Regions from separate parts of the Synechococcus sp. JA-3-3Ab genome, predicted to be linked through region 1. Evidence: riboswitches for the same ligand, from Rfam matches in the RefSeq annotation. Region 1 holds a riboswitch; the other holds the start of a gene.
The links. Region 1 has a riboswitch for cobalamin ahead of metE (5-methyltetrahydropteroyltriglutamate--homocysteine S-methyltransferase). Riboswitches for the same ligand answer to the same signal wherever they lie in the genome.
Positions count from the first base shown of each region.

Region 1 (5,634 bases):
CTACCAGATCTAGTAGAAAGCGTTGGCCCGATCAGTGGCCTATTGACTGCCTTGAATACTCATCCTGAAGCTAACTGGTTGGTTGTTGCCTGTGATCTACTGAACCTTCGGTCAGAAACAATCCAAAAGCTGCTGGATCACTACCAAGCCGAAACAATCGCAACTTGCTATGTTAACCCCGAGCGCGGCTTCCCGGAAGCTCTTTGCGCCATCTATACTCCTCAAGCTGCAGCGGTACTAGAAAGGGCTTACGCGGAAGGGGTGTACTGCCCTGTGGAAATCCTCAGCAGGCAGCCCTGCACCCTAGTTACCCCCAACCATGAGGTCGAGCTCATGAACGTCAATACCGCCGAGGAGTATGCCACTTTCCAATCCGTTTGGGGTAGTTGCAGCCATGGTAACTCAATCTGTCCTAAGTAAGACCGTAACAATTCAATATGTAGCAGTGCTGCGGGAACAGGCTCAGCGGAGCAGCGAAGTGCTGCAAACCAGTGCAGCAAACTACCTAGAGCTCTATCAGCAGCTGCAAGCAAAGTATGGATTTTCGCTAGCAGCGGAGGACGTTAAGGTTGCTGTCAATCATGAGTTCTGTGACTTGACTAGGCCGATAGATGAAGGTGCCTTGGTAGTTTTCATTCCACCAGTTTGTGGGGGCTAAATGCTGCGTTTTCTAATTGTGGATAGCACCATCCAGCCAGCTGAACTCAGTCGTTTGCTCGTCAATAACACAGCGGGTGCCTTAGTAACCTTCGAGGGCTGGGTACGCAACCACAGCCAGGGCAAACCTGTTCTCAGCTTGGAGTACGAAGTCTACGAGATCCTTGCCCAGAAGGAGGGCGAGAAGATCCTCCGAGAAGCCCACGCCAAGTTTGGCCTCTGCGGTGCTGTTGCCTGTCACCGCCAGGGTCATCTTGCAATTGGTGATATTGCGGTTTGGGTTGGTGCTACAGCTGAACATCGCGGCGCCGCTTTTGCTGGAGCACGTTACATCATTGATGCAATCAAGGAGCGCTTGCCCATTTGGAAAAAAGAGTACTACTGGGGTGAGCCGCCGCGTTGGGTTTTGTGTCAGAAAGCAAAGCCTTTGTTCCAGCAATTCCATAAGAACGCTATTGCTCGGCAGCCTTGCGGCGATACCCCCTAGCCTCTCTGCTAGTATCAGTGAGGTACCTGACCTGGGGCTGTAGCTCAGCCTGGATAGAGCAAGCGCCTCCTAAGCGCTAGGTCGGCGGTTCAAATCCGCCCAGTCCCGCTAAAACCAGTGATAGGATAAAGTCTACTGTCGGTTCTGACGGGGATCAGCCGTCAGAGGCAACGGGGAAAGTGCAGTGAGAATCTGCCGCTGTCCCGCAGCTGTGAGCCGGTTTTGGACTTGGGATCCCTAGTTCGTTGTTGCAAGAGGCCTTGAAACGCAAGCCAGCCCCTCCAAAACTGAGCAAGTCAGAATGCCCGCCGGCGGTTTTTCCACAGTTCACCATATCTGCGAGGTACAGATATGCTCCCCATTTTGACGTTAGCCCGTTCCCGTCTCGAAGTTTTTTCATCGGCCTGCTTACGGATTTTCGACGCTCTCGGATCGTAGGCACTCAGTCAAAAGCGCGGACAAGAGAGCTGAGCAGATAGCTCAGGGGCAGCTAGGAGGACGGTTGCTCGCTTTGGTTGCACAAAAGAGTCCTCTGGGCATCCCCCTGTGCAGAGTGGGCAAGCCGCCAGGGTGAAGGAACGCCTTGACAGCTCCGGCAGGTTTCCTGGCCTAGGGAAAACCTTCTGCCGGGATGCCACCGATAGGCATGTCGGCGGCCATCTCTTGCTGCCTAGGTTGGATGACAACTGGCGGCAACCTCAATTACCGAATTCGATTCAGGACAAGGTACCTTATGGCCATTGAAACTCAAACCCTAGGCTATGCCCGCATGGGCAAGCGCCGCGAGCTGAAGAAAGCCCTGGAGGCCTTTTGGGGCGGCACCCTGGAGGCGGAAGCCTTGTTGGCGACGCTGCAGGATCTGGAGAGTCAGGCCTGGCGAACCCAGCGACAGGCCAACCTCGACCACATTGCCGTAGGAGATCAAACCCTCTACGACCACGTTTTGGACTGGGCCACCTGGCTGGGGCTGATTCCCTCCCGGTTTCAGAGCTTATCAGGCCTGGAGCGCTACTTTGCCATGGCGCGGGGGCAGGAGGGGCTGCCGGCCTTGGAAATGACCAAGTGGTTTGACACCAACTACCACTACCTGGTGCCGGAAATTGAGGCCGACGCGATCCCTCAGGCCCATTTCGACGACTTCCTGGCCACGGTGCGACGGGCGCAAGGGATCCTAGGAAACCGCACCAGCCCCGTCCTCCTCAGTCCGGTTACCCTTCTTGCTCTAAGCCAGCGCTCTGGCGAGTTGCGGGGGGATCTGGAGAAGCTGCTTCCTCTCTACAGAGAACTCTTGCAGGAGCTGCAGCGCCTGGGGATCCGGGAAGTGCAAGTCCATGAGCCCATCTTGGTGACCAGCGAAGGCAAAAGTCTTCAGGAAGCGGTGGAGCAGACCTACCGCTGGCTTGCAAGCGTGGGGATCCCTCTCCACCTGGTTACCTACTTTGACGACTTGGGGGAGACTTACCCCTGGGCGGTGGAGCTTCCGGTAGCTGGCCTCAGCCTCGACTTCACCCGCGGCCACAACCTGGAACTGGTCAGAGCCCACGGCTTCCCCGCCGACAAGATCCTGGGGGCGGGGGTAGTGGACGGGCGCAACATCTGGCAGATCCAGCCCAAAGCCGTTCTGGCCACTCTGCAAGAGCTGCAAGCCCTAGCCCCCAACCTGCGGGTGCAGCCTTCTTGCTCGCTCCAATTTGTGCCCCACGACGCTGCTCTGGAAACCCACCTGCCAGAGCCTTTGCGCAATGTTCTCAGCTTTGCCGAGCAGAAGCTGGCCGAGGTGGTTCTGCTGGCCCGCACCCTCAACGGCGAAGACACCGCCGCCCAGCAGCAGGAGCTGGAGCAGCAGTGGCAGGCCTTCCAGGACTTCAATCCCCCCAACTCTACAGTGCGCCAGGCCTTGGCTAACCTGACGGCGCAGGACTTCCAGCGCTCCCTTCCCTACGAGCAGCGTATAGGCCGGCAGGTCAAGCTGCCACCGCTGCCGACCACCACCATCGGCTCTTTTCCCCAAACCCCCGAAGTCCGGCAGTGGCGGGTCAAGTACAAAAAGGGCGAGATCTCCCAGGCCGAATACGAAGCTGCCATCGACGCCGAAATTGCCAAGTGCATCCGCATCCAAGAAGAAATTGGCCTGGATGTGCTGGTGCATGGTGAGTTCGAGCGCACCGACATGGTGGAATACTTCGCCCAACAACTGCAGGGCTTTGCTTTTACCGAGCACGGCTGGGTGCAGAGCTATGGCAGCCGCTGCGTGCGTCCCCCCATTCTCTACGGCGACGTGTCTCGCCCTCGCCCCATGACGGTGCGGGAGTTCAAGGTGGCCCAATCTCTGACTCAAAAGCCGGTCAAGGGGATGCTGACAGGGCCGGTAACCATGCTCAACTGGTCCTTCCCCCGCGTTGACGTTTCCCGTCGCGAGCAGGCCCTGCAAATTGCCCTGGCCCTGCGGGCAGAGGTGGCCGACTTGGAAGCTGCCGGAGCCGCGATGGTGCAGGTGGACGAGCCAGCGCTGCGAGAGGGGCTGCCCTTGAAAAAAGAGCGCTGGCCAGAATACTTAAGTTGGGCGGTGGAGGCCTTCCGCCTGACTACCGCTGGCGCCAAGCCCGAAACCCAGATCCACACCCACATGTGCTACTCGGAGTTCGGGGACATCATCGAGCACATCGAGCGTCTGGATGCCGACGTCCTCTCCATCGAAAACAGCCGCAGCAGCAACAAAACCTTGCTGCAGATTGCCCAAGCCGGCTATCGCCACCAGGTAGGCAACGGCGTTTACGACGTTCACAGCCCGGCGGTGCCCGACACCGAGCAGATTCTCCGGCAACTGCGCCTGGGAGTGGCCCACTTGCCGCTAGAGCAAACCTGGGTCAACCCCGACTGCGGCCTAAAAACCCGCCGCTGGGAGGAAGTGATCCCTGCCCTGAAAAACATGGTGGCAGCCACTCAGCGTCTAAGGGAGGAGCTCCAGGCCACCTAGCCCCCGGCAAGGTTGCTCAGGCCAGCGTCTCCTCCGCGGGCAACCGTGCGGCTACGACACTCCTAGGCCGCCTTGCAGCTGGCAAATAGGGCAAGATGAGAGTGGGGCTTTGCTCCGCTGGATCAACGGAGGCCAGAAGGGATCCCCGCTGTGTCTGTTGCCACCGCAGCAACAATCATCAATTGCCATCTCTAGCCATCTCAAGGTAGTTCTAATGAATCCAACACTCTGGGTTTTTTGGGGCCTAGTCCTGCTCCTAGCTATAGGATTGGGAGCCTACCTGTTGACCGCCCGCAAGTACCGCTCTCCTGAATCGGTAGCCCGCGCCTACGACGAATGGACGCGAGACGGGATCCTGGAGTTCTACTGGGGCGAGCATATTCACCTGGGCCACTACGGATCCCCGCCGCGGCGGAAGAACTTCATCCAGGCCAAGCACGACTTTGTCCACGAGATGGTGCGCTGGGGCGGGCTGGATCGGCTGCCCCCGGGGACGACGGTGTTGGATGTGGGCTGCGGCATTGGCGGTAGTTGTCGCATCTTGGCCCGCGACTATGGCTTTGTGGTGACCGGCATCACCATCAGCCCGCAGCAGGTGCAGCGGGCCCAGGAGCTCACCCCCCCCGATCTGCCCGTCCGGTTTCAGGTGGCCGACGCCCTCAACCTGCCCTTCCCCGACGCCAGCTTTGATGTGGTCTGGTCCATCGAGGCGGGGCCCCACATGCCGGACAAGGCTCGCTACGCCAGCGAGATGCTGCGGGTGCTCAAGCCAGGCGGCATCTTGGTGGTGGCGGACTGGAACCAGCGCGACGACCGTCAAAAGCCCCTCAACTTCTGGGAGCGGCTGGTGATGCGGCAGTTGTTGGATCAGTGGTCGCACCCCGCCTTTTCCAGCATCGAGGGGTTTGCCGAACAGTTGCAAGCCACGGGCCTGGTGGAAGGACAGGTGCAAACTGCCGACTGGACGCAAGAAACTCTTCCTTCTTGGCTGGATTCCATCTGGCAGGGGGTTGTCCGTCCCGAAGGGTTGCTGAAGTTTGGCTTGGTGGGCTTGATCAAGTCGCTGCGGGAGGTGCCCACTTTCTTGCTCATGCGCCTGGCCTTCGGCACTGGCCTCTGCCGCTTTGGCATGTTCCGAGCGGTGCGGGCCGCCACGCCGGCAAACTCCGCCCGCCCAGAAGTAGTTGCCCACAGCACTCAGCACTAGAAATGACAACCCTTGCTCCCACTCCGACTACCTTGGCAGCCGTTTACGACGTGATCATCGTCGGCGGCGGCATTGCGGGCTTGACCCTAGCTTGTGCCCTGCAGGGATCCGGCCTGCGCTTGGCCCTCATTGAGGCCCAGTCGGCTGAGGCAGTCAGGCAGCGCCCCTTGGCCTATGCCCTTTCGCCGTTGTCGATCCGCATCTTTCGGGCCATCGGGGTGTGGGAGGCGCTGGCTCCCCACATCACACCCTTTGCCCAGGTGATTCTGACCGACGCCGACGCTCCCCAGCGGGTGACGTTTAGGC
Region 1 is NC_007775.1:162,627-168,260, reverse strand. It holds gene moaC (cyclic pyranopterin monophosphate synthase MoaC) at 1-420, shown strand, start outside; gene CYA_RS13900 (MoaD/ThiS family protein) at 359-658, shown strand; gene CYA_RS00810 (molybdopterin synthase catalytic subunit) at 659-1,144, shown strand; tRNA gene CYA_RS00805 (tRNA-Arg) at 1,178-1,252, shown strand; cobalamin riboswitch at 1,267-1,472, shown strand; gene metE (5-methyltetrahydropteroyltriglutamate--homocysteine S-methyltransferase) at 1,878-4,121, shown strand; gene CYA_RS00795 (methyltransferase domain-containing protein) at 4,336-5,328, shown strand; gene CYA_RS00790 (FAD-dependent hydroxylase) at 5,331-5,634, shown strand, end outside.

Region 2 (5,634 bases), 720 kb from region 1:
TCCTCGGGTTGCCGAGGGTTGTCGCCATAATCGGCGGGATCAAAGGGAGACACAGCCGCCAACAGCGATTCTCGAAAGTCAGGCCAGGAATGCGACTGCAGACCCATCTGAACCAGCCGCCAAACCCCGTAGGAGGCCCCAATTGCAGCCAGGAGCCCAGGGATCCCGGCCAAGGACAGGGAAACCTTGGGCAGGGTCGGCAGGATCTGATCCAGCAGGCCCACCACCAACGCGAAGACAAAGATCCCGCTCCCCGCGGCAGCGGCACCTGAGACCCAAGAGGAGCGGGAGAACATCATCGTTTCTGTTTTTTCGCTAGCAGAACCACCGGAGCAGGAGAACCAGAGGTCAGGTTCACAGATCGCCTGCCTGCATCTCAGTTTATCCCGCCGGCAGCCTCTGTTTCTCGCTTAGGGCACTTGCCAAGCCCGCTGGTGGTAGCTCTGCAATTCGGCCCAGGGATCCGCTGCTGCTGCGGGGGTATGGCCGTGGTTGTGGTGATGGTGAGAGTGATGGTGATGGGATCCGTGCCCATGGGAGTCATGGTCATGGTGATGAGTATGCCCCGCTCCCAGCTCTGCGCTCACCGCCAGGCGAAACTTGCAGAGGTGGCAGTTCATCAGGGTTTGGCCCTGGAGAGCTTCCTGCTCCAGTTGCTGCAGGCTGTGCAGCACCGCGTCCACAAGGCCCAATTCCGGCAGCATCAGCCAGTCGATCTCGGGGTATTGGCGTCGCCGTTCTTCCACCGCCGCCTCGATTTTTTTCACCAGCACCCCTGTAAAGAGAAAATAGGGCAGCACAACCACCCGGCGCGGCTGCCAAGAGAGGGCCCGCTCCAGACCCACCGGCAGGCGGGGATGGGTGATGCCGATAAAGCAGGTTTCCACGGCAGCAAACCCGGATCCTTCCCAAAGCAGCCGGGCCAGCTTACAGGCTTCGGCGTTGGCTTCGGGATCGCTGGAGCCGCGACCGACAAACAGCAACACCGTTTCCGCCCCTGGGATCTGCTGCGGCTGGGCAGCCAGCAGAGTGGCCAATCGCTCCCGCAACAGTTGCAAGATCTCGACCCGGATCCCCAGCGGCCCGCCGTAGTGGATGCGCAACTGCGGGTGGAGGGCCTGCAGACGATCCAGCTCCACCGTCACGTCGAACTTGTTGTGGCGCGCCCCAAAAAGCAGCAGCGGCAGGGCCACGATCTCCTGCCACCCTTGGGCCAAGCATTGTTCCACCCCCTGGGCAATACTGGGCTGGGCTAGCTCCAAAAAGCAGGGGATCACCGGCCGATGGGGGGTGAGGGATTGATAAACTTGGGCCAGCTCCAGAAAGGCTTGCTGCCCTTCAGGGTCACGGGATCCATGGCCGATGAGCAACAGGGGCAAGGCAGGAGAAGAAAACTGCCCAACCGCACGGGGAGGGGAAAAACTGAGGACATCCAACACAAAAAACTCCGTTCCTTGTGAATCGCAAGGGGTACAGGACAAGGGCAGGTGGGTGTTCTGGCTGAGGGAGGGATCCCATCACAGTTGCGTCACAGTGGCGGATTTGCACCGCGCTTTCCCCAGTCTGCCCGAGCTTCTTAGGTTAGCTTGCCGCCTGCCGTTCACCAAGCCCCCCTGGGGGGATAGCCCCGGCCCCCTGCCTTGATCCCTAGCTCCCCTCTCCCCCAGGGAGAGGGGTTGGGGGTGAGGGCCGAAAATGCCACAGCCGCAGGGCATTAGCCACTACGGAAACAGAGCTCAAGGCCATGGCCGCCCCCGCCAGCATGGGGTTGAGCAGCCAACCGGTGAAGGGGTAGAGCGCCCCGGCGGCAATCGGGATCCCGAGCGTGTTGTAGATAAAGGCGAAGAAGAGGTTTTGGCGGATGTTGGCAAGGGTGGCGCGGCTAAGTTGAATGGCGGTAACCACGCCCCGCAAATCGCCGGATATCAGGGTAATGTCGCTGGCGGCTATGGCCACATCGGTGCCCGTCCCGATGGCGATCCCCACATCGGCTTCTGCCAGTGCCGGCGCATCGTTAATGCCATCTCCCACCATCGCTACCCGGTGGCGGGGCCGTCTGAGCTGGCGAATATAGGCTGCCTTTTGCTCAGGGCGGACTTGGGCGATCACCCGGCGAATGCCTGCCTGCCGAGCAATGGCCTGGGCGGTGGTGGGGTTATCCCCGGTCAGCAGGATCACCTCCAGGCCCATCTCCTGAAGCTGGCGCACCGCTACAGGGGAGGTGGGTTTAATGGGGTCGGCAATGGCCAACAGCCCCACCAGACGGTGGGATTGCGCCACGCCGATCACCGTTTTGCCCTGGCTTTCCCAGGTCTGAACCCGCTCCAACCAAGAGGGATCCCAAGCGATCCCCATCGCCTGCAACCAGCTCAGCCGACCGATGCCGACCCACTGATCCTCCACCCAGGCTTCTGCCCCCTCGCCCACTTTTGCCTGAAAGTGCTGGGCCGGCGGGATCGAGATGCCTTCGGCTTCGGCTTTTTGCACCACTGCCTGGGCCAGCGGATGTTCCGAGTGTTGTTCCACCACCGCTGCCAGGCGCAACAGGGCTAGGGGGGAAGATCCTGGCGTCCAGATCTCGGTGACGCTGGGACGGCCTTCGGTGAGGGTGCCGGTTTTGTCCAGGACGACTGTGCCCAGGCGATGGGCCAGCCATTCCAGGCTTTCGGCCCGCTTCACCAGGATCCCCAGTTCTGCCCCCCGCCCCGTCGCCACCATGATCGAGGTGGGGGTGGCCAACCCCAGCGCACAAGGGCAGGCGATGATCAGCACCCCAATGGTGTTCACCAAAGCCAGCGTCGGATTGCCCGCCAGCCCCCACCAGAGCACAAAAGTTAGGATGGCTACCCCGATCACCGCCGGCACAAACCAGGCCGTCACCCGATCCGCCACCTGTTGAATGGGAGCTTTGGATCCCTGGGCCTCCTGCACCAGGCGCACGATCTGGGCCAGAAGCGTATCTTTGCCCACCCGCCGCGCTTCCATCACAAAGCTGCCCGTCTGGTTGAGGGTGGCCCCGATAACCTCATCTCCTGCCGACTTGCTCACCGGCAGGCTCTCGCCCGTCACCATCGACTCGTCCAGGCTGGAGGATCCTTCCAGGATCACCCCGTCTACTGGCACCTTCTCACCGGGGCGCACCCGGATGCGATCCCCCACCTGCACCGCCGCAATCGGGATATCCTGCTCCACCCCGTCGCGGATGACCCTTGCCGTTTTCGGCTGCAGCCCGATCAGCTTGCGAATGGCCTCGGAGGTTTGCCCCTTGGCCCGCTGCTCCATCCATTTGCCCACCAGCACCAGGGTGACGACCACCGCCGCCACTTCGTAGTACACATCCGGGTGCAGGCCCTGCTGGTGGAAGAAGTTGGGAAAGAGGGTTGGAAAAAGGGAGTAGAAAAAAGCGGCGCTCGTTCCCAAAGCTACCAAGGTATTCATATCCGCCGAGCGTCGCTGCCAAGCCGCCCAGGCGCCACGATAAAAAGGCTGGCCCACCCAAAACTGCACCGGCGCCGTCAGCAGCAACTGCAACCACGGATCCTGCAGCCAGGGGGGCAGGCCGGGGATCTCCCGCCCCAGCATCATCGGCAGGGATCCGATCAGCAGCACCGTGCTGAGGCCCACTCCTATTGCCACCTTCAGCTTCAATTCCCGTTCTGCCGCCCGTTGGGCGATCCGTTCTGGGTCGGTCGGATCGGACTGTTGCCAATCGTCTTCGACCAAGCGCGCCTGATACCCCGCCTGCTCCACCGCCCGGATCAAGGCTTGCGGATTCACCAGCCGGGGATCCCCTCGCACGATGGCCTGCTCGCTGGCAAAGTTGACCGCTTGTGCCGTAACGCCCCGCACGCGACTGAGGGCCTGTTCAATGACAGCAGTGCAGGAGGCGCAGCTCATGCCCTGGATAGCCAAGCGCCAAGTGCCGCCAGCAGATGAGGCGGACAGGCCCGGGGCAGCGGAATGGGAACCCGAATCAGACATGGCTGTCCTCAGAGCAAAAATTAATAGCAAAAGCCCTCTTTCCCCCAACCAGGGGAAAACCACACCTGTGAACCTTGTCCCGCTACTGCCGACGGGCAAGGGAAAAATCGCTAGGCCGGCGGATAGCCCACTTGGGCGAGCACCTGCCGCCAGACACTTTCCGGCTGCTCAGACGTAATCCGCACCTGCTTGGTCTTGGGATCCGCCTCCACCTGCGCCTGGGGATCCTGTTGCCGCACCGCCTGCGTGATGGTGTCCACACAAGCGGAGCAGGCCAGCTTCGGCACCGTCAAAACAACTTGCATCCTGGGAAACCTCCCCAGCCCAATGCCACCAGCTTGATGCTAAACCTTCCAGTGGGCTGGAAGGTCAAGAGGGTGGCTGAGGCTCCTCTATGTTCCAGCGGTAGTCTACCTGATAGCCCCGCTGTCGCCAGTCCTCTTCCAGTTGCAACTGTTGGGTCAGGGCTTTGCGCAGAGAGTTGATCAGCTCTTGCGTGCGGCCTCGGTTGCCGAAATCCTGCTCTTCGACAGTGGGAAACGTTTGCCGCTCGAGAACCCGCAGCAGAAATTCGTAGTGGACGTGAGCCGGCACAGGAATACGTTTCATCGATCTAGGCCCTTCTTGGGATCCATTGACAATCCTGGGCTTACTGGGATGACAACAGGGAGCGGACGGCTTGGCCGGGATCCGGCTGCGTTACCAGCGCTTCCCCCACCAGCACAGCGCGCACCCCCCAACTGCGCAACTGCTGCAAGTCAGCAGGGGTGTGGATGCCAGACTCGCTGACCACCGGCAGATCGCCGAGGCGCTCCCGATGGGCGACCAAGAGATCCCGCGTCGTGTTCAAGTCCACCGCAAAGGTTTTGAGATCCCGATTGTTGATGCCGATCAGCACCCGTCCTTTGGCCTGTTGCAGGTGCGGCAAGGCCAAAACCCGCTGCAACTCTTGGCAAGTGTGCACCTCCAACAGAGCCGCCATGCCCAGTTGCTGAATGAGCTTGAGAAAATAGCCCAAGTCCGCATCCGAGAGAATGGCGGCAATCAACAGCACCGCATCCGCTCCCAGAGTGCGGGCCCAGAGGATTTGGTAAGGGTAGAGGATGAACTCCTTGCACAAGATGGGGATCCCTACCGCCTGGCGGATCTGGCGCAAGTACTCGCCGCTGCCCTGAAAAAACCGCTCATCCGTGAGCACCGACAGGCAACTGGCTCCCGCCGCCTCGTAGCTTTGGGCAATGGCCACCGGATCAAAGGGATCGCGGAGAACCCCACGGCTGGGGGAAGCTTTTTTCACCTCAGCGATAAGGGAAACGGGGTGAGGGGATTGGGTGAGGGCCGCCACAAAATCCCGCACCGGTGGCGCTTGCTCCAGTTGCTGCTGCAATTGCTTCAGAGGAAGCTGTTCCCGTTGGCGCTCCACCTCCTGCTCTTTGTGCCAGACGATCTCCTCCAAAATGTGGCGTGGCTCGGCCTCTGGAGCCTTTGTCCGGTACACCTGCGAGGCCACCACCACCGGCGGGGCAGGAGAACGCCGACGAACGGCAAGCAGCTCACCTTCCAGCTCCATACCACCCCTGAACAGAACTCTACACCTCACCCTAAACTACTCTAGTGTGCTGCTGTCGGTTTGAATAGCTACTCCGAATATCC
Region 2 is NC_007775.1:2,379,415-2,385,048, reverse strand. It holds gene CYA_RS11170 (hypothetical protein) at 1-299, opposite strand, end outside; gene CYA_RS11165 (sirohydrochlorin chelatase) at 411-1,439, opposite strand; cobalamin riboswitch at 1,469-1,612, opposite strand; gene CYA_RS11160 (heavy metal translocating P-type ATPase) at 1,648-3,981, opposite strand; gene CYA_RS11155 (heavy-metal-associated domain-containing protein) at 4,092-4,286, opposite strand; gene CYA_RS11150 (DUF5340 domain-containing protein) at 4,351-4,590, opposite strand; gene trpC (indole-3-glycerol phosphate synthase TrpC) at 4,631-5,551, opposite strand.
Region 2: another riboswitch for cobalamin. It lies ahead of CYA_RS11165 (sirohydrochlorin chelatase); the one in region 1 lies ahead of metE (5-methyltetrahydropteroyltriglutamate--homocysteine S-methyltransferase).